Regions from separate parts of the Corynebacterium neomassiliense genome, predicted to be linked through region 3. Evidence: riboswitches for the same ligand, from Rfam matches in the RefSeq annotation. Region 3 holds a riboswitch; each other region holds the start of a gene.
The links. Region 3 has a riboswitch for thiamine pyrophosphate ahead of E0E18_RS04685 (TenA family protein). Riboswitches for the same ligand answer to the same signal wherever they lie in the genome.

Region 1: linked by a shared signal. The riboswitch ahead of thiC (phosphomethylpyrimidine synthase ThiC) and the one ahead of E0E18_RS04685 (TenA family protein) in region 3 are both predicted to bind thiamine pyrophosphate.
Region 2: linked by a shared signal. The riboswitch ahead of thiO (glycine oxidase ThiO) and the one ahead of E0E18_RS04685 (TenA family protein) in region 3 are both predicted to bind thiamine pyrophosphate.
Region 4: linked by a shared signal. The riboswitch ahead of E0E18_RS01610 (bifunctional hydroxymethylpyrimidine kinase/phosphomethylpyrimidine kinase) and the one ahead of E0E18_RS04685 (TenA family protein) in region 3 are both predicted to bind thiamine pyrophosphate.

What each region holds. Positions count from the first base shown of each region.
Region 1 covers NZ_LR131106.1:1,897,392-1,902,467, forward strand. The annotation lists gene E0E18_RS08320 (heavy metal translocating P-type ATPase) at 1-1,538, opposite strand, end outside; gene cmtR (Cd(II)/Pb(II)-sensing metalloregulatory transcriptional regulator CmtR) at 1,535-1,912, opposite strand; gene thiC (phosphomethylpyrimidine synthase ThiC) at 1,906-3,789, opposite strand; TPP riboswitch at 3,788-3,897, opposite strand; gene E0E18_RS08335 (trans-sulfuration enzyme family protein) at 4,009-5,076, shown strand, end outside.
Region 2 covers NZ_LR131106.1:100,981-106,056, reverse strand. The annotation lists gene E0E18_RS00515 (GNAT family N-acetyltransferase) at 1-238, opposite strand, end outside; gene E0E18_RS00510 (GntR family transcriptional regulator) at 355-708, shown strand; gene E0E18_RS00505 (DUF1648 domain-containing protein) at 705-1,724, shown strand; gene thiE (thiamine phosphate synthase) at 1,878-2,606, opposite strand; TPP riboswitch at 2,625-2,732, shown strand; gene thiO (glycine oxidase ThiO) at 2,725-3,981, shown strand; gene thiS (sulfur carrier protein ThiS) at 3,978-4,202, shown strand; gene E0E18_RS00485 (thiazole synthase) at 4,211-5,011, shown strand; gene moeB (molybdopterin-synthase adenylyltransferase MoeB) at 5,008-5,076, shown strand, end outside.
Region 3 covers NZ_LR131106.1:1,065,758-1,070,833, forward strand. The annotation lists gene E0E18_RS04680 (TatD family hydrolase) at 1-62, opposite strand, end outside; gene E0E18_RS04685 (TenA family protein) at 73-945, opposite strand; TPP riboswitch at 933-1,032, opposite strand; gene metG (methionine--tRNA ligase) at 1,141-3,027, opposite strand; gene rsmI (16S rRNA (cytidine(1402)-2'-O)-methyltransferase) at 3,046-4,077, opposite strand; gene E0E18_RS04700 (dolichyl-phosphate-mannose--protein mannosyltransferase) at 4,221-5,076, shown strand, end outside.
Region 4 covers NZ_LR131106.1:357,729-362,804, reverse strand. The annotation lists gene E0E18_RS01620 (class I SAM-dependent methyltransferase) at 1-121, opposite strand, end outside; gene E0E18_RS01615 (NAD(P)/FAD-dependent oxidoreductase) at 465-1,892, shown strand; TPP riboswitch at 2,070-2,166, shown strand; gene E0E18_RS01610 (bifunctional hydroxymethylpyrimidine kinase/phosphomethylpyrimidine kinase) at 2,156-3,757, shown strand; gene E0E18_RS01605 (PaaI family thioesterase) at 3,859-4,443, opposite strand; gene gndA (NADP-dependent phosphogluconate dehydrogenase) at 4,708-5,076, shown strand, end outside.

The DNA.
Region 1 (5,076 bases), 830 kb from region 3:
TCTGCCAGGGCCCTGGCTGTCTGTTCGTTGTCTCCGGTGAGCATCACAGTGCGTATTCCGCGGGCGTGCAGCAGTCGGACAGTTTCGGCCGCCTCCGGCCGAAGCTCGTCGCGGACCCCGACAAGTCCCGTGACCCGCCCGTCGAGCTCGACCACGACCACGGTCATGCCGGCCCCTGCCATCGCCTCGGCGTCCCCGGCCATCTCACCCGAACCGAGCCAGCGCCCGTTTCCGACCCTCACCCGGGAGCCCCCGACCCTGCCCGTCAGGCCGAGCCCGGCGTTCTCGACGATGTCACCGGCGACCGGGATGTCCGGCCCTGCCGCGGCGGTGACCGCCGGGGCGAGCGGGTGGGTACTGTCGGCTTCCACCGCGGCGGCGAGACTGAGGACCTCCGCCGGGGAGAATCCTTCGACCGTACGGACATCGACGACCACGGGCCTGTTCCGCGTGAGGGTTCCGGTCTTGTCCAGCGCCACGGTCCGGACGGTACCGAACCTCTCGAAAGCCTCCCCGGAGGTGATGACCACCCCGAAGGTGGACGCCGCACCGACGGCACTGATCACCGTCACCGGCACGGCGATGGCCAGTGCACAGGGGGACGCCGCGACCAGGACCACCAGTGCTCTCTCGATCCAGATTCCGGGATCTCCGACCAGGGACCCCACCACCGCGACCAGAGCGGCGACGACCAGGACGAGCGGGACCAGAGGACGGGCGACGGTGTCCGCCAGGCGTGCCCTGCGACCTTTCCTGGCGTGGGCCTGCTGCACGAGATCCACGATCCTGGTCAGTGAATTGTCCCGGCCGTCCGCCGTCGCGCGGATCCGCAGGGTCGCCGGCCCGTTGACCACGCCGGCGGTGACCTCGTCACCGGGTCCGACACCCACCGGGACGGACTCCCCCGTCACCGCGGAGGTGTCGACGGCGGACCTTCCCGCGACCACGACACCGTCGGTGGCCACGCGGTCGCCCGCCGCGACGACGAGCACATCGTCGACGCGGACGTCCGCGGCCGGTACGGTCACCACGGTCCGCCCTCTGACGACACGGACCGTGTCCGGGACCAGTGCGAGCAGGGCCCGCAGTTTCTCCTTCGCACCACCCATCGCCCGGTCCTCGAGCGCCTCTGACAGGGAGAACAGGAAGGCCAGTGCTGCTGCTTCACCGACGTGCCCGAGGGCCACGGCACCTGCCGCGGCAATTGTCATCAGCAGTCCCACACCCAGGTGACCGTGCACCAGTCGGCGCAGTGCCCCGGGAACGAAGGTGGACGCCCCCGCCAGCAGGGCGATCCACTGCAGTACCTGGGACGCCACGGTGAGGTCCGTGTGGCCGAGAAGGTACCCGCAGACCAGCGCAACGGCACTGACCGCGGACGGCGCCAGGTCGGGGTCCCTCCACCACGCGGGCCGGTTGCCGTCAGGGGCAGGCGCCCCGGCGGTACCGGTGACGCCGGCAGTACCGGCACTACCGGCAGGGCCTCCGGTGTCCTTCTCTCCACCGCAGTCGTCTGCCCCGCAGCATTCCGCGCTCATGCCGGGGCCCCGTCCGAGGGGGTGCAGTCGGCGCAGCAGCCGGGCACGTCACACTCGTCGCTGAGGCATGCGGGCTCACCGTCGTCGACGGCGAGGACGACGTCGACGAGTGCGTTGAGGGCGGAGCTCAGGTGGGGATCAGCGATCTCGTACCGGGTCCGCCGTCCTTCCGGGACGGCGACGATGATCCCGCAACCGCGCAGGCAGGCGAGGTGGTTCGAGACATTGGTCCGCGTCAGGTCGAGGTCCCGTGAGAGCTGGGCCGGGTATCCGGGCTGTTCCAGCAGGCTCAGCAGGATCCGTGACCGCGTGGGGTCAGCCATGGCCCGTCCCAGACGGTTCATCACGTCCAGACGGGAAGAAATAGTCAGCATTCGCTGACTATACAGCGCATGCTGACCAATTGGCAACGGTCACTCCGGCCCGGAGACGTGGGGTCCGGAAGACGGACCGGGACGGCGGCCCCGCGGCGTCCTCCCCCGGTCTGCTGCCCGCACACGGCAGCGGCCTCTTCCTCCCCCGCCCCGTAGGTGTCACGGATATCCTGCGAGATCCGCATGGAGCAGAATTTCGGCCCGCACATCGAGCAGAAGCGGGCGTTCTTCGCAGGCTCCGCCGGAAGGGTCTCGTCATGGAACTCCCTGGCCGTGACCGGGTCCAGACCCAGCGCAAACTGGTCGTTCCAACGGAACTCGAACCGCGCCTTCGACAGGGCGTCATCGCGCACCCGCGCACCGGGGTGACCTTTGGCGATGTCCGCCGCGTGGGCGGCGATACGGTAGGTGATCACCCCGGTCTTCACGTCATCCCTGTCCGGCAGTCCCAGATGCTCCTTCGGGGTGACGTAGCAGAGCATGGCGGTGCCGTACCTGGCGATCTCCGTCGCACCGATCGCCGAGGTGATGTGGTCATAGCCCGGCGCGATGTCGGTGACCAGCGGCCCGAGAGTGTAGAACGGGGCGCCCTGGCACAGTCGCTGCTGCCGTTCGACATTCTCACGGACCATGTGGAGCGGGACATGACCGGGACCCTCCACCATCACCTGGACATCGTGGTCCCGGGCGCGCCCGGTGAGCTCGGCGAGAGTGTCAAGTTCGGCGAACTGGGCGGCGTCGTTGGCGTCCGCGGTAGACCCCGGGCGCAGCCCGTCGCCGAGGGAGAAGGTGACGTCGTAGGCGGCGAAGATCTCGCACAGTTCGTCGAAGTGCGTGTACAGGAAGTTCTCCCGTCGGTGGGCCAGACACCACCCCGCCATCACGGAACCTCCCCGGGAGACGATCCCGGTGACCCTGCCCGCGGTCAACGGCACGTACCGCGCCAGCACCCCGGCGTGGACGGTCATGTAGTCCACCCCCTGCTCGCACTGCTCGATGACCGTGTCCCGGTAGATTTCCCAGCTCAGTGCGGTGGCGTCCCCGCCGACCTTCTCCAACGCCTGGTACACCGGCACTGTACCCACCGGGATCGGGGAATTGCGCAGGATCCACTCCCTGGTGGTGTGGATGTCGTCACCGGTGGACAGGTCCATGAGCGTGTCCGCACCCCACCGGGCGGCCCACTCCAGCTTGGCGACCTCGTCACGGATCGAACTGGTCACCGCCGAGTTTCCGATGTTCGCGTTGACCTTCACCAGGAACGCGCGGCCGATGATCATCGGCTCCGACTCCGGATGGTTGACGTTGGCGGGGAGAACGGCCCGGCCGGCCGCCAGTTCGGAGCGGACCAGTTCGACGTCGCAGTTCTCGCGCAGCGCGACGAACCGCATCTCCGGGGTGATGATCCCCTGCCTGGCGTAGTGCATCTGTGTGACGGTGCGGCCCGGCCGCGCCCGGCGCGGCTCCGGGACCCGCCCCTTCCACTGCTGCGACGGAGAGCCCCGCCGCACCGCCGAACGCCCGTCGTCGCTGAGGCGGTGTCCCCGGCATTCATAGGTCTCCGTGTCCTGCCGCGCGCTGATCCATCCGGAACGCCACGGGTCGAGACCCTCCTCGGGTACGCTGCCGGGGCCCATGGTCCGGTAGACGCGGACGGGTTCATTCGGGGTGCCGTCCGGTGACGGGTCCAGGTGGATCTCCGTCACCGGGACGCGGATGCCGTGGTCGGCGTCCTCCACCAGTCCGGGACGGTGGGAGGGGTGCTGTTCCCTGCAGGGCACGTACCCGGTCTCCGCTCTCTCCCCCGGGTCCGTCGACTGCGGCGTGCCCGCCGGATCAGCGGCAGTGCCCTGCCTGTGGACATATGTGTCAGCCATGGCTGAGTTCCTCACTTCCTACGCCGGTGTCAACCGGATCAGGTTCTACGGTCCCGGACACGTCAGTCCGGTCTCAGCCCCTTTCCCGGGGCACCCGTGTGGTCACACAACGTGTAGCACGCAGGACTGTTGGAGAGCAAAATCACATCACCCCGGACAGGGTTTTCCCGCTGATCAGATACCTGGACCGTGCAGGTGGGAGGGCACTACCATGGCCCCATGACAGAACGCCCCAGCAAAAAACACCCCCGTTCCCTGTCTTTCGAGACGCAGAGCGTGCACGCCGGCAACTCGGTCGACCCCGGTACCGGGGCGATCCGTACACCACTGGTCCTGGCGAACTCCTACGCTCTGCCGGAGGACCCCTCGGAGGTGTCCTGGTCCGGTACCGAAGTCCCGCTGTACACCCGCAACTCCGGTGTCAACCAGATCGCCCTGCAGAAGAAGCTCGCGGTACTCGAGGGCGGGGAGGACGCCGTCGTCCTCGCCTCCGGTGTGGCGGCCCTGCACTCGGTGTTCTTCTCCTTCCTGCGCTCCGGCGACCACATCGTCGTCGCCGACGTGACCTATGAGGCCACCTGGCGGTTGTTCGCCGAGATCCTGCCACAGAAGTACGGGATCAGAGCCACGTTCGTCGACGCCTCCGACCTTTCCGCGGTGGAGGCGGCGGTCACCCCGGAGACAAAGCTCATCCATGTCGAGACGATCGGCAACCCGACCACGAAAGTCACCGACATCCGGGCGGTCGCGGACATCGCCCACCGCTCCGGTGCCCTGCTGAGCGTGGACTCCACCTTCACCCCGCCACCGTTGTACCGGCCGTTGGCCGACGGCGCGGACCTGGTGGTCCACTCGCTGACGAAGTACATCAACGGGCACGGGGACGCCATGGGCGGCGCCGTCATCGGTGCCCGGGAGCTGATCGACCGGATCAAGGCCGATGCGATGGTCGACGTCGGCGGCGTGATCTCGCCCACCAATGCGTGGCTGATCATGCGGGGTTCGGTCACCCTGCCGCTGCGGATCAGGCAGCATGTGGCCTCTGCCGCCCGGATCGCCGAGTTCCTGGAGGCCGATCCCCGCATCGCCTATGTCGCCTACCCGGGACTGGAGTCCCATCCGCAGCATGAGCTGGCGGAACGGCAGTTCGGGGGACGCGGTTACGGCGCCGTGCTGGCGTTCGCCCTCGACGGTGACCCGGACCTGCAGAACAGGTTCGTGGCGAACCTCGAGGTCATCACCAGTGCGGTCTCGTTGGGCCATGACGAGTCCCTCATCGTGCACGTC
Region 2 (5,076 bases), 960 kb from region 3:
CGGCATGACCGACGATGCGTCCGGCGTGGACCGCGACAAGGGAGTACCGGAGCGCGCCGGCGTCGCGGAGTGCGTCGATGATCTGTGCCTCAGAGCCTGTCGCGTGGTCGGCGTGGGCGAAGGCCTCGGCGGTGAGTGCGCGGATGGCGCCGGTGTCCGAACCGTCGATGCGCTCGGGGCGGATGACCGGGTAGCCCTGGTTGGCGGGGGCCGCTGTGGGGTCTGTGATGGTGTCCATGACCGAATGCTACCGGTGTTCGGGCTGGTCGGCAGGGGTGGGACGGGGCGTCCCAGCAGATGGTCGGCAGCATCGGACCATTGTGCTATTTGTACTAGTTGTACTAGCCTTGAATCATGCTGATCGTCATCGACCACTCGGACCCGGCGCCGTTGTACCGCCAGATCGTCCGGCAGGTCACCGACCAGGTCACGACAGGTCAACTCTCCCCCGGCGACCGTCTGCCCCCGGCCGGCGAACTGGCCTCCTCCCTCGACCTCAACCGCAACACGGTGCTGCAGGCCTACCGCGCCCTGCGCGATGACGGGGTCATCGAACTCCGCCGGGGGCGCGGCGCCGTCGTCCTCGACCCCGCGCCAGGCCCCGACCTGGTCGATGCCGCCGTCACCGACCTCGTCCTCGCCGCCCGCAGGACCGGAGCATCCCTGTCCCAGATCACCCGCATGCTCACCGAGAAAGGCCTCTCATGACCACCACATTGACCGACTCCCCGGACAGCAGTGAGATTCTCCGCGCCCAGCGCCGCTACCTCCTCAGGACGACAGTTTCTCTGGCGCTGATCATCGTCGCCGGATTCGCCTGGACCGTGCTCCTGCTGGGAGATGTACCGGACACCGTCGCGACGCACTTCTCCGGTAGTGGCGAGGCCGACAGCACGTCCTCTCCGTGGTCGCTGATCACCGTGGCCACCGCGTCCGCCGTCCTCACGCTGGCGACGTTCGCCGCGTTCACCCGTGGTGGTGCCACCGTCGGCAACGCAGCTCGGTTCACGACAGGTCTGATGGCCTGGACCGTCTCTCTTCTGATGGTCCTCCAGGTACGGATAATCATGGATCAGCGTGGAATCGATGACCCTGCCGAAGCCTCCCTCAGCAGCACCACACTGGTCTGGACGATTGTCCTGCCACTGGTCATCGCACTGGGGCTGGCTCTGCTGGTCCGTCCCGTCCCTCGCACCGCCCCGGGTCCCGACGACGCCACCTCCGTACCTGACCTCGGAGTGCCCACCACCGCATCAGTCGTCTGGTTCCGCACCGAGTCCATGAGCCCGTGGGTCCAGGCCTTCCTGTACGCGGTCACCGGAGTGTCGATCCTGGCGTGCGTCCTCTCCGGAATTCCCCTGTGGTCGATGCTGGTCCTCATCACCCTCATCGCGCTGGCCATGCTCACCAGTTGCACCTGGCGGCTGCGCATCGATAGCCGTGGCTTCAGCTACCGCAGTGCCCTGGGCATCCCGAACAAGCAGATTCCCCTCGATGAGATCTCCCACGCCGAGGCAGTCACAATCAACCCCATGGAGTGGGGTGGCTGGGGCTGGCGCCACAACGGGAACGGCACCGGTCTCATCACCTCCGGTGGTCCAGGAGTCCGGATCACCCGCACCAACCGTCGGGTCGTCGACGTCACCTGTTCAGACGCCGACCGCGCACTGTCCACCCTGAAGCACTACGGCGTCCCGGTCCGGGGAATCACTCAACCGCGGTAGCCGGCCTGTCCCCCATCACTGTCGCCAGTAGTGCCGGGAGGCGGAAGTCAGGTACCTGATTTCCGCGTCCCGGTACTACTGGCAGCGAGGGGAAGGCCGCGGTTCCTGCAGGGTCGGACGGGCAGCAGGCACCCGGCGCGACCCCTGCAGCGCTCACCACCCCAGCGTCGCCTTGAGCTCCACCGCCGCGGCCCGCGGATCGGCGGCCTCAGTCAGCGGACGCACCCCCACGGCGCGCACCGGGTGCCCCCCCGCCCCCGCCCCGGCCGCCGCCTGCACCTCCGGCAGTGTCTGCGCATTCACCCCGCCGATCGTGAACCACACCTTGTCCCGCTGCCACTGGTCCGGGGCCGAAGCCAGCATCTGCGCGGTCTCCGTCACCAGTGACAGCCCCGTCGCCGCCCGCCCCGGCTTCGTCGGGGTCTCCCAGAGCGGCCCGGTGCAGAAGTAGTCGAGCTCGGCGTCCTCCATCGCGGCGCGTGCCTGCGGCAGCGAGTGGGTGGACAGTCCCACCACCACGTCCGGGCCCAGGAGCGACCGCACCTGTGCGATAGTCAGATCGTCCTGGCCGACATGGAAGACATCCGCCCCCACCAGGGCGGCGATGTCCGCCCGATCATTGACCGCGAACATCTTCCCGTGTTCCTCCGCCACCGAAGCCAGGACCTCCAGGGCGGCGATCTCGTCGCAGGTGTCGATGGACTTGTCGCGCAGCTGCACGATGTCCACACCCCCGTCGTAGGCGGCATGCAGGAAGTCCCTCAGATCGCCTCGCCCCGCCCTCGCCGGGGTGCACAGGTACAACGACGCGGACCGCAGCTGGTCGAGGCGTCGGGAACGCAGGTCACGGTCGGGGGTGGCGCTGAATCGGGAGAGGCTCATGTGGTGGAATAGTAGCCGTAGGCGAACTACGGGAGCCCCTGCAGGGGCTGAGAGGACCGGAGCACCGGTCGACCGTCCACACCTGACGCGGATCATGCCGCCGGAGGAAAGGAAGCTGATGGACACATCCACGGGACCGGACACCGTCATCGTGGGAGCCGGGGTCGCCGGTCTCACCGCCGCCTGGAACCTGCACAAGGCAGGCCAGGCGGTCACGGTCGTGGACCCTGAACCCGGTATGGGCGCCAGCCGCGCCGCCGCGGGCATGATCGCCGCGGTGAGCGAGGTGATGTACCAGCACACGACGATGCGCACCCTGATGACCACGTCGGCCGCCATGTACCCCCCGCTCGTCGCGGAACTCACCGACCTGCTCGGGCACGATGTCGGCTTCCGGGACACCCCCACCCTCGACATCGGTGCACACCCTGGTGACAGGGACTATTTCTCCGACCTCGCCGAAGTCCAGCGGGCCGCCGGAATGACAGTGGAGCGCATCACCACCCGCCAGGCCAGGAGCCTGGAACCGGCACTGTCACCGACGATATCGGGGGCGTTCCTCGTCTCCGGGGACCACCAGATCAACCCCCGCCGCCTGGTCCCCTCGCTCATCGAGGCGTTGGAGACGTCCGCCGCCGCCGGGGGGCCGCCGTTCATCCTCCTGAGACGGCGGGCAGTCGAGGTGCTGCGCGCCGGTGAGGACGCCACCGGCGCTGTCACCGGGGTGCGCCTCGACGACGGTACCGTCATCACCGCCGGGACCACGTTGCTGTGCCCGGGCGTGTCCCTCGCCACGGTCGGAGGACTGCCGGAGGCCGACTGTGTGAAACTCCGGCCGGTGCACGGGGACATTCTCCGTGCCCGGTTGCGTCCGGGGCGTCCTCCCCTGCTGGAACGTACGGTACGGGGCATGGTCGACGGACGACCCGTCTACCTGGTCCCTCGCACCGACGGTGAGATCGTCATCGGAGCGACCGAGCGAGAGGACAGTTTCGACGGGGTCGTCCTCGAAGGCGCCTACCAGCTGCTGCGGGACGCACAGGTCCTCGTCCCCGGGGCAGCTGACCTCGAACTCACCGAAATCCTCGCCAGGGCACGCCCTGGCACCCCGGACGACCTGCCCTACATCGGCCGCCTCGACGGCGTCGACGGTCTGGTCATCTCCACCGGGTACTCACGCCACGGGATCCTGCTCGCCCCGCTCGGCGGCCACCTCGCCGCAGGCCTGGTACTCGGAACCGCACCGACTGAACAGGACGCCGGAATACTCGCCGCCACCGACCCCCGGAGAACTGCAGACCCTGCAGTTGTGGACTCTGCATCCGGGGACCCGTCGAACGGACACCGGACACCCCGGGAAAGGACAGCACCATGACCGCCCTGACCATCTCCGTCAACGGCCACGACCGCCGGTGGGCCGACGGAACCACTGTCGCCGACATCGTCGCCGACATCACCGGGCACGACCCGGAATCCGACCAGCTGGGCGTCGCCGTCGCCGTCGACGCTGCCGTCGTACCACGCAGCCGCTGGTCCACCACCGTGCCGGCGGCCGGCGCGGAAGTCGAGATCATCACCGCCATGCAGGGAGGCTAGACAGCCACATGTCACTGACCATCGGAACCACCACCCTCGAATCCAGACTCATCATGGGTACCGGGGGTGCGACGTCGATGACCGTACTCGAGGACGCCCTCGTCGCCTCCGGCACCGAGCTCACCACCGTCGCACTCCGACGGTTCAACCCCACCACCGGAACCTCACTGTTCGGCCTGCTCAACAAGCTGGGGATCGATGTCCTGCCGAACACCGCCGGCTGCTACACGGCACGGGACGCGTTGCTCACCGCCCGGCTGGGCCGTGAGGCCCTCGGCACTGACCGGGTGAAACTCGAGATCCTCTCCGACGACCGCACCCTCCTGCCCGACGTCATCGAACTGGTGGACGCCACCGAGCAGCTCACCGCGGACGGGTTCGAGGTGTACGCCTACACCTCCGACGATCCGGCCGTCGCCCGCTCACTGGAATCGGCCGGAGCAGTGGCGGTCATGCCGCTGGGAGCTCCGATCGGTACCGGGCTGGGCATTCTCAACCCCCACAACATCGAACTCATCTGTGCACGTGCGAACGTGCCCGTCATCCTCGACGCGGGAGTGGGCACCGCCTCGGACGCCGCGCTGGCCATGGAACTCGGCTGCGACGGTGTGCTGCTCGCCAGCGCCGTCACCCGCGCACAGGATCCCGCATCGATGGCCACCGCGATGAAACTCGCGGTGGAGGCCGGACGCCTGGCCCGCAACGCCGGCAGAATCCCGAGACGGTCATGGGCCGACGGCGCCCTGGCGTCCTCTCCCATGGACGGCCGCATCGACACCGGGAGCGGCAGGGAGGACGAGGCACTGTGAACCCGAAGTCCCTGCCGTTCGCACCGTTGGTCGACCCTGCCCCCGAGCTCACCCGGGACGAGCTC
Region 3 (5,076 bases):
TGCGCGTCAAAGAGCTCGGGAAGCGGCTGAGGAGGGACCGGGGAAGGACGCTTCTTCGACATGCGGCCCAGACTACCGGGGCGGCCTCCCCGTCCCCCGGGTGTGTCCCCCGTGCCCGGGGTCCCGGTCCGCATGCCCGTCGAAGAACTGCAGCTCCAGGTCCACTGTGCGGGCGAAGAACTCTCTGGCACTGCGGGCGTCCTCCGGTGTCCGGTCACCGACACGGTCCATCTCCGAGCGCAGGAAAGCGACCAGTTCATGGAAGTCCGGGTAGTCGTGCAGCCGTACCCATTCCGCGTGGACGGGCCTGGCAGGGTATCCGTCCGGACCGGTCCCGTACGCGCGGTTCTCCGGGCGCGTCGCCCAGTCGAGGTACAGCCATTCGCACACCAGGATCACCGCGATGACGGCCGGGTAGCTGCCTGAGGCCGCGGCGTCCGCGAAGAGCTGCCTGAATCCGGTGGTGGCCTCCGTGTCCGGGACACCGTCACCGTCCGCGGAACCTGCAGAGTACCCTGCCGAGTTCTCTGCCCAGCTCTCTGCCGAACTCTCTGCCGAGCTCTCTGAGAGCTCCTCGACCGCCTCCCGGAAGTACGTGTCCTCGTCCCCCGCGACCTCCCCGATGAAACGGGCGAAACGGTGACGGGACGGGTAGTTGTCCGCCGTGGCTACTGCCGCGCCGATCAGGGCCATGAACCCGTCAGCGAAACGGTAGTCCTGGACAAGATAGGCGGCCAGGTCCCGGTCCGGCAGTGTTCCGGCGAACAGGGAGGTCACGAACGGATGGGTGACCGCGGTCTCCCAGGTAGTTCGGTTCTCCGCCCTCAGTACGTCGCTGAACCTGGTGCCTCCCCCGACACCGCTGCCCGGCCTGTCCGGTTCCGGTGTGGCGGCCCGCCCGGCCGACGTGTCTTCTGCAGCATGAACTGGTCTGTGATCTGCCATGACAATTCCTCCGCGGGTGTGAACCCGGTCAGGTTCGACGGGTCTCATCTCAGCCCGGGCCTGTCCCGGACACCCCGTGTCACCGGTCGAGGATACCGTCATGCCGGTGGCACCCGGGCCCGGGGCACCCCCGCCGTCCCCTACCCCTTCAGCGTCACCGGTGCGGTCACCGGCGACTACCCCGGTCGGCCCGGTCTACTTGTCGGTGTCCTGCTCAGGGGCCCCTTCAGCGACCTCTTCCGCGGTCTCGTCGGGGCTGATGCGCGCCCACTCCGGGCCTGTGACCCCCAGCTCGGGGTCGAGGCGGGTGAACAGCGGGACCGGCTTCACCAGTGGTGTACCCGGGGTGAGGTCCGTGCGTGCCCAGGTGGCCTGCTGGTCGGTGTAGTCACCCATGATCACCGGGTAGGCGCGTCCTGCCTCGGGCAGTCCGACCCCCACAGGGGTGAGAGGTGAATCGTCGGTGACCTCGACCACCTTCGGCTGCGCCGCCCAGACCCCGGTACCGCCCAGGGTCTCGAAGACCTGCTGTGCGGAGAAGGGGAGGTAGGGGGTGAGCAGTGTATTGGCGTCAGCGATAACCTGAAGGGCCGTGTACAGGACCGTGGCCAGCCGCTCGCGACTGTCGTCATCCTTCGCCAGCTTCCAGGGCTCCTGCGCGGCAAGGTAGCCGTTGGCCCGGCCTACTATGCGCATGGCCTCGGCAATGCCCGCCTTGAACCGCGAATGGGCGATGTTGTCGCCGACCACGTCGAAGGCCGCTGCCGCGTCGTCGAGCAGGTCGCGGTCCGCGTCAGTGAACTCGCCCGGGGTCGGGATCTCCCCGAAGTTCTTCACCGCCATCGACACGGTACGGCTGACCAGGTTGCCCCACTCGTTTGCCAGCTCGGTGTTCACCCTGCGGACGAACTCGTCCCAGGTGAAGTCGGTGTCCATGTTCTCCGGCCCGGCGACGGCGATGAAATAGCGCAGCGCGTCCGGTCCGAACTCCCGGAGGAAGTCACGGACGTAGATCACCACTCCCTTGGAGGAGGAGAACTTCGACCCCGACATGGTCAGGAACTCGGAGGAGACGACTTCGGTGGGGAGGTTGAGCACCCCCAGTTCACCGGGCTCGCCGCCCTTGTCACCCTTGCCCGCATATCCGAGCAGCTCGGCAGGCCAGATCTGGGAGTGGAAGGTGATGTTGTCCTTGCCCATGAAGTAGTAGGACAGGGCCTCGGGATCGCTCCACCACTTCTTCCACGCCTCCGGGTCTCCGGTGCGCCACGCCCACTCGATCGAAGCGGACAGGTAGCCGACGACGGCGTCGAACCACACGTACAACTTCTTGGCACTGTTGTCCTGCCAGCCCTCGATCGGCACCGGCACTCCCCAGTCAATGTCTCGGCTCATCGCCCGGGGACGCATGTCCTTGAGCAGGTTGAGGGAGAACTTCAGGACGTTGGGACGCCAACCTGTCCTCGTCTTCAGCCACTCTTCCAGGGCTCCGGCGAACGCCGGAAGGTCCAGCATGAAGTGCTCGGTCTCCACAAATTCCGGGGTCGCACCGTCGATCTTGGAGCGCGGGTCGATCAGGTCCACCGGGTCAAGCTGGTTACCGCAGTTGTCGCACTGGTCCCCGCGGGCGTCGGGTGCCCCGCAGATCGGACAGGTTCCCTCGATGAAACGGTCGGGAAGGGTCCTGCCGGTGCGGGGGTCGATCGCCCCGGTGGTGGTCTGCCTGACCATGTACCCGTTGTCGTTCAGCCCGCGGAACAGTTCCTGGACGACCGCGTAGTGGTTCCTGGTCGTCGTCCTGGTGAACAGGTCGTAGGACAGGCCCAGTCCGGCGAGATCCTCGACGATGATGCGGTTATACCGGTCTGCCAGCTCCTGGACCGGCACTCCTTCCTTCTCCGCCTGCACCAGCAGGGGCGTCCCGTGCTCGTCGGTGCCTGAGACCATCAGCACGTCACTGCCACGCATCCGCTGGTAGCGGGCGAACACGTCCGAGGGGACGCCGAAGCCTGCGACGTGTCCGATGTGGCGGGGTCCGTTGGCGTACGGCCAGGCGACGGAGGTGAGGACATGTTTCGACATGCTCCCCAGCATAAGACATCACCTCCGGGCGGCCAGCACCGCCTCATAGAGTTCCCGCCGGGACGCCCCGTGCCCGGCGGCCACCTCCCGGCAGGCATCCTTCAGCCGCATCCCGGACGCCACCTTCTGTTCCACGACCGTCACCAGTGAGGCAGGGTCCACGGGTCCCCGTTCCGGTGCCCCGGAGATCACGACGGTGATCTCCCCCCGCACCCCGGGCCCATGACCGTCGGAGGCGGCGTCGTCGACGGCGGCGACGCGGCCCGCCAGCTCACCGAGGGGGGCGCGGAGGACTTCCTCGTGGGTTTTCGTCAGTTCCCGGCACACGGCCGCCTCCCGGTCCGCCCCGAGGATCTCCACGGCGACATCCAGGGTCTTCCTCAGCCGGTGCGGCGACTCGAAGAACGCCACAGCCCGACGTTCGTCGCGGAGGGTCTCCAGCCACCGGCGGCGGTCACCGTCACGTCGCGGTGCAAATCCGTCGAACGCGAAGTGCCCCACCCCGACGCCCGACAGGGCCAGGGCGGTGGGCACCGCGGACGGGCCGGGCAGACACGTCACCGGTACACCCGCCTCCTGCGCCGCCCGGACCAGCGGAAAACCGGGGTCCGAGACGGCCGGCATTCCCGCGTCGGTGACCACCAGGACCCTCGCTCCTGACGCCGCGGCGGTGACGAGGCCTGCGGCACGGTCGGATTCGTTGTGGTCGAAGTTGGACACCATCCGGCCCGTGATCTCCACACCCAGGGCGTCCGCCAGAGCACGGGTACGCCGGGTGTCCTCCGCTGCGACGATGTCCGCACTGCCCAGTGCGTCGATGAGGCGGACCGAGGCGTCCAGTGCCGTCCCCAGGGGGGTGGCGGCCAGAATCACGCCCCCGTGGGGACAGGGCCGGTCGACGGCGGCACGCAGCCCCAGGGACCCCGCAGGTGAGGACGCCGTGATCCCGGCGGACGCGGCAGGTCCGGTGGGTCCGGCAGGTCCGGTGGGCGCAGGGCTCTCAGAGTGCTCAGAAGGTTCGGTCGGCTCGGCGGGCACGGCAGGTTCCATAACTGCCGACTCTATCCTGCCCACTCGTGCTCTCCCCTGCCCTGCCCAGTTCTGCCCTGCCCAGTCCTGCCCTGCCCAGTCCTGCCCTGTCGCGTCCTGTCCTTCTGACCCTGCCCTTCCCTGACGCGATACTATGACGCCCTGTGAAGCAATCTGCCACCGTAGCCCACCGGCCGGGCACCGGAACGACCCGGCGGGCCTCCCCTTTCCGGGGCGCCGCCCTCCGGGCCGTCACCCGCTGGAACATCATCCTGTGCGTCCTGGCCCTGCTCGGAGCAGTCACGCGACTGACGGAGCTGGGCTACCCCACAGATGACGGCACACCCGTCTTCGACGAGAAGCACTACGTCCCGCAGGCATGGCAGATTCTGCGGGGCGCCGACAATCCCGTCGTCGGAGGTATCGAGGACAACCCGGCCTATGGACTGGTCGTCCACCCCCCGCTGGCCAAGCAGCTCGAGGCACTGGGCATGGCGGTCTTCGGAGACACCGCATTCGGATGGCGCGTCGTCGCCGCTCTGCTGGGCATCGGAGTGATCCTGCTCACGGCGTCCACAGCGCGGCGTATCGCCCGCTCCACGGGTCACGGGGACTGGGTCGGACTGTCGGCGGGGCTGATCGCCCTGTGCGACGGCATCCTGTTCGTCACCGGACGCTCTGCGATGCTCGACCAGTTCCAGACCTTCTTCGTCATTCTCGCCGCCTATCTGCTGGTCCGGGACCACGAACAGATGGAGGGCCTGTTCCGACGGGTCTTCACCGAAGGCCGCGTCTCCGACAGTCCCCTGGGCCCACGCGCCGGGTACCGGTGGTGGCGTTTCGCTGCAGGGGTCTCACTGGGGTGCGCGCTGGCCGTGAAGTGGTCCGGCCTGTACTACATGGCATTCTTCGGCCTCGCCGTTGTCGGGGTCGACTGGTGGAGACGCCGCCGTTTCGGGGTGCAGCGTCCACTGGCGGGTGTGTTCGCCCTGGACTGTGTACCGGCCTTCGCCTCCCTTG
Region 4 (5,076 bases), 710 kb from region 3:
GTTCACGGGTGAGCTCTTCGAGACGTTCCCTGATACGGGCGGCCCGTGAGCCGAGCAACGGTGCCTCCGGCCGGCGCACGAGATCCGGCCACCGCTCGGGGTCGATGAAACCCTCGGACACCGGCAACTCCTTTCAGTGTCGGCACCACCGGGGGCACTGACGGGGTGATCTCTCGCACAACAGGGGTGGTTTCCCCCACCCCTTGACAGGGCGGGAGGCACCAAACGGACATCAGCGGACGTGGCCGGCTCCGGAGACGTACCCACGCCCTGAACACCTCAGAACAAACCACTACACTAGTCGCATAACAACCGAGGTTGCCGTCAGACCGGCCGGCAGGGGACGTGTACCGCGTCATCGGACCGCCCGGACAGGTGTGCAACCGACCAAGAATTCCGGGGACGTCCGGCCGCACCCCACACCGGCGCAGTCACCGTCCCCGAAAAGCGAGGAGACTGATTCCATGGCATCCACCCCGACCCGCCCCGCCGGCGGTCGCCACCACGTCGTCATAGTCGGAGCCGGTTTCGGCGGACTGTTCGCCGCCAAGAGGCTCGCGGACGCCGATGTCGACGTGACCATCATCGACCGCACCAACCACCACCTTTTCCAGCCGCTGCTCTACCAGGTGGCCACCGGCGTGCTGTCCTCGGGTGAGATCGCCCCGACCATCCGCCAGATCCTGCGGAAGCAGAAGAACACCCGGGTCGTCAAGGCCGAGGTCCGTGAGATCGACGTCGACGCACGGACCGTCACCGGTGACCTGGGCGGCCGTGAGGTCGTCCTCCAGTACGATTCGCTCATCCTCGCCGCCGGTGCCGGACAGTCCTACTTCGGCAACGACCACTTCGCGGAGTTCGCCCCGGGCATGAAGAGCATCGACGACGCACTCGAGATCCGGGCGCGGATCACCGGCGCCTTCGAGCGCGCGGAGATCACCACCGATCCCGAGGAGAAGCGTCGCCTGCTGACCTTCGTCATCGTCGGCGCCGGTCCGACCGGCGTGGAGCTCGCCGGCCAGGTCGCGGAAATGGCCCACCGGACCCTCCGCAACGAGTTCCGGGACATCGACACCGACTCTGCACGTATCCTCCTCGTCGACGGTTCGCCCCAGGTTCTGCCCCCCTTCGGCAAGAATCTCGGCAAGAAGGCCCAGAAGAAGCTGGAGAAGCTCGGTGTCGAGGTCGTCACCGACTCCCTGGTCACCAACGTCGACGCCGAGGGCGTGACGTGGAAGAGCATGAAGACCGAGAAGGAGACCACTGTCGGCTCCTACTGCAAGATCTGGTCCGCAGGTGTCGCCGCCAGCCCGCTGGGCAGGATGGTCACCGAGCAGATCGACGGGGTGGACGCCGACCGTGCAGGCCGCGTCCCCGTCGGTGACGACCTCACCATCGAAGGTCACAAGGAGATCTTCGTCGTCGGTGACATGATGAGCCACGACCGTCTGCCCGGTCTGGCCCAGGTCGCCATCCAGGGTGGCCAGTTCGTCGCTGACGTCATCCGCGGTGAGGTCGAGGAAGGCCGCACCTCCCGTCCCGCGTTCAGCTACCACGACAAGGGCACCATGGCCATCGTCTCGCGGTTCTACGCCGTGGTGAAGATCGGTGACCGGGAGATCACCGGCTTCCCGGGCTGGCTCATGTGGCTCGCCGTCCACATGATGTTCCTGGTCGGTTTCCGTAACCGTTTCGTCGCCGCCTACAGCTGGGGGCTGAACTCGCTGTCGCCCAACCGGTGGAACCTGGTGGCGACCCGCCAGCAGCTTCACGGCCGCAACATCCTGCGTCGGCTGCGCGAACTCGAGGACGAGCAGGGTATCCGTTCCGTCATGGTCCGCGACAACCTCAAGGTCGGGGAGGGCCGCGACATCCGGCCCACCACCGACTGACATTCCCTGCCCGGCGGTGCCCGTGACCGTCTGAGCTGCCCCGGTGCCGTGGTCGTCCCCGACGACCACGGCACCGGTTTTTCTGCCGTGCCGGGAACGCGACCGTCCGGTGGGGGGAGCCGGTCCGGACGGCGTGAGTGTCCGCCGCCGGTGGAGGCCCTGCAGGGTAGGATGGTCCACCGTGACACGGGGTGCGTCGCCCATGACGCTGAGATCACACCCGTCGAACCTGCTCTAGTTCGTACTAGCGAAGGGAATGTCAGATGACATCTTCACGCCCGGTCCTCCCCCTGCAGGGTTCCGTCCCCAGGGTCCTGTCTGTCGCAGGCACCGACCCCACCGGCGGTGCGGGTGTACAGGCGGACATCAAGGCCATCTGCGAAGCGGGTGGCTTCGCGATGACGGTGGTCACCGCCCTGGTGGCGCAGAACACCCACGGGGTACGCAGCATCCACACCCCCGACACCGGCTTCCTCACCGACCAGCTGGACGCCGTCTTCGACGACGTCCGTGTGGACGCGGTGAAGGTGGGGATGCTCGGCACCGCGGAGATCACCCGTACGGTCACCGACTACCTGCGTGCCCACCCCGTCCCGGTGCTCGTCGTCGATCCTGTGATGGTGGCCACCAGTGGTGACCGTCTGCTCACCCCGGACGGGGAGAAGGCTCTTGTCGGACTGTGCCGCCTCGCGGACGTGATCACACCGAATCTCGCCGAGCTCGCGGTGCTGTCAGGGACCGGGCAGGCCACGACGCTTCCGGAGGCCGTGGACCAGGGACGCCACCTCGCCGCTGAACTCGGTACCACCGTGATAGTCAAGGGCGGACATCTGACAGGCGGTGGAGCGGACAACGCCGTCGTCTTCCCTGACGGTGAAGTCCACACTGTCCCGGTGGCACGCATCGCCACCCACAACACCCACGGCACCGGATGTTCCCTGTCCTCCGCCCTGACCACCCGCCTCGCCGCCGGAGAGTCCGTGGCAGCCGCACTGTCCTGGGCGACCCGGTGGCTGACCGAGGCGATCCGCTACGCCGACGACCTGCATGTCGGCACCGGAAACGGCCCTGTCGACCACACCCACCGGTCGCGCCGGCTCGCCGCCGCCGCAGACACCACCCCCTGGCACCATGTCCCGGATATGCCGGCAGCCCTGGAAAAGCCCGGGGATCTGTTGTCCGGCCAGTTCGACGGTGCAGGCACCACCCGGAAACCCCCGCGTATTCCGGCTGCAGGTCCGTGGACGGCGGCCCTGTGGAACGCGTCGGCGCACATCCACAGGTCCGTCACGGACCTTCCCTTCATCACCGATCTCGGCAGCGGGACGCTGGACCGGGACGACTTCTCCTTCTACCTGGCGCAGGACGCCGTCTACCTGTCCCTGTACTCCCCCGCCCTGGCTTCATTGGCGGCGTCCGCCCCGGACCAGGAGTCCGCACTGTTCTGGGTGAAGGGCGCGGCGGAGTGTCTCGAGGAAGAGGCCGAACTGCACCGCAACTGGAACGGGGACAGCGCCCCCGCCCTGCCCTCTCCCGTGACCGGGGCGTACACCTCGCATCTCATGCGGTGTGTCAGGACCCGTGACCATGTCGTCGGCGCCGCCGCAGTGCTGCCCTGCTACTGGTTGTACGCCGAGGTCGGGCTGGAACTCGCGGCCAACTCACCTGCGGACAACCCTTATTCGGCATGGCTGGAGACCTACTCCGGCAGCGACTTCACCGACAGCGTCCGACAGGCTGTGGCACTGGTGGAGAAGGCGTTCGAGGACGCCGGTCCCGCAGCGCGGGCCGAGGCTGCCGTCGCCTACCTCGACGCCTCCAGGTGGGAACTGGAGTTCTTCGACCAGGCTTCCCGCCGACACTGAACGTCGCAGCAGTCCCCCCCCGGGGGCTGTCAGCCACCCCCGGACACGGTTCACCCCCGCATCTGACTCACCCGGGCTCGGTGTCCTCCCACCACCCGGTCTCACCTGCGCGGTGCGACGACAGTCCGCAGCTCCGTGGTCGCCAGCAGTTTCCCGCTCGTGGCGTTGACATGGTCGATCCTCCACAACTGGCTCGTCCGGCCGGTGTGTACCGCGTGCGCGGTCGAACGGATGACGTCTCCGGGGACAGAGGGCCGCAGGAAATTCGTGGAGTTGGTCACACCCATGACGGAGGAGTGTCCCCCCGCAGCGATGAATCCGGCGAAAGACCCCGCTGATTCCCCGAGACTGGCGTAGACCCCTCCGTTGGTGATCCCCCAGGGCTGGACGTGGTCCCGGGTGACCGTGAGCTCGAGCACCATCTCCGGCAGGAAGGAGATGTAGCGGACGCCGAGGGTGGAGTCCAGTCCCCCGACCCTGCCACCGAGAATCACGGCCAGCTCGGCGGTCTCCGCCTCCGTGAGCCCACCGGACTTCACCTTCGCCAGCAGTCCGGTCATTCTGGTCAGGGCGTCCTTCGTACCGTCCTGCACTGTGGCGTCCTGCACTGTGGCGTCCTGCACTGTGGCGTCCTGTGCCTGCCCGGTCTGTCCCGGCTGTGCGGCGTCCCCGTTGAATCCTGTCATGGTCGACTACTCCTTGCTCCTCTGGCCGTCTGTCTGTCGCGGTCTGTCTGTCGCGGTCTGTCTGTCGCCGCCGGAAACCTCGCCGGCTGACCTGTGCACCGTCCTTCATGCACCGTGCAGCGCCGGTGACTGCCGGTGACTGCCGGTGACTGCCCGGTGACTGCCGGTGACTGCGAATGGTCGACGGTGCAGTCCCTGGTGAGTCTAGACACCCCGGCGCCGTGGCGGGCGGGTTCGCGGGTGCGGGCGCTACTATGGGTCACCATGACAGTTTCCTCCGCACAGATCGGTGTCGTGGGCCTGGCAGTGATGGGCTCGAACATCGCCCGGAACTTCGCCAACCACGGGTACACCGTCGCCGTCTACAACCGCACCACCGCAAAGACGGACGCCTTCATGGCCGAGTTCGGGTCCACCGGTTCCTTCCTTCCCGCGGCGACGGTCGAGGAGTTCGTCGCCTCCCTGGAGCGTCCCCGCCGCGCCCTGATCATGGTGCAGGCGGGTGCCGCCACGGACGCTGTGATCAACCAGCTCGCCGACGCCATGGAGCCCGGCGACATCATCATCGACGGCGGTAACGCCCTGTACACGGACACCATCCGGCGCGAGGCGGAGATGGCCGCACGCAACCTC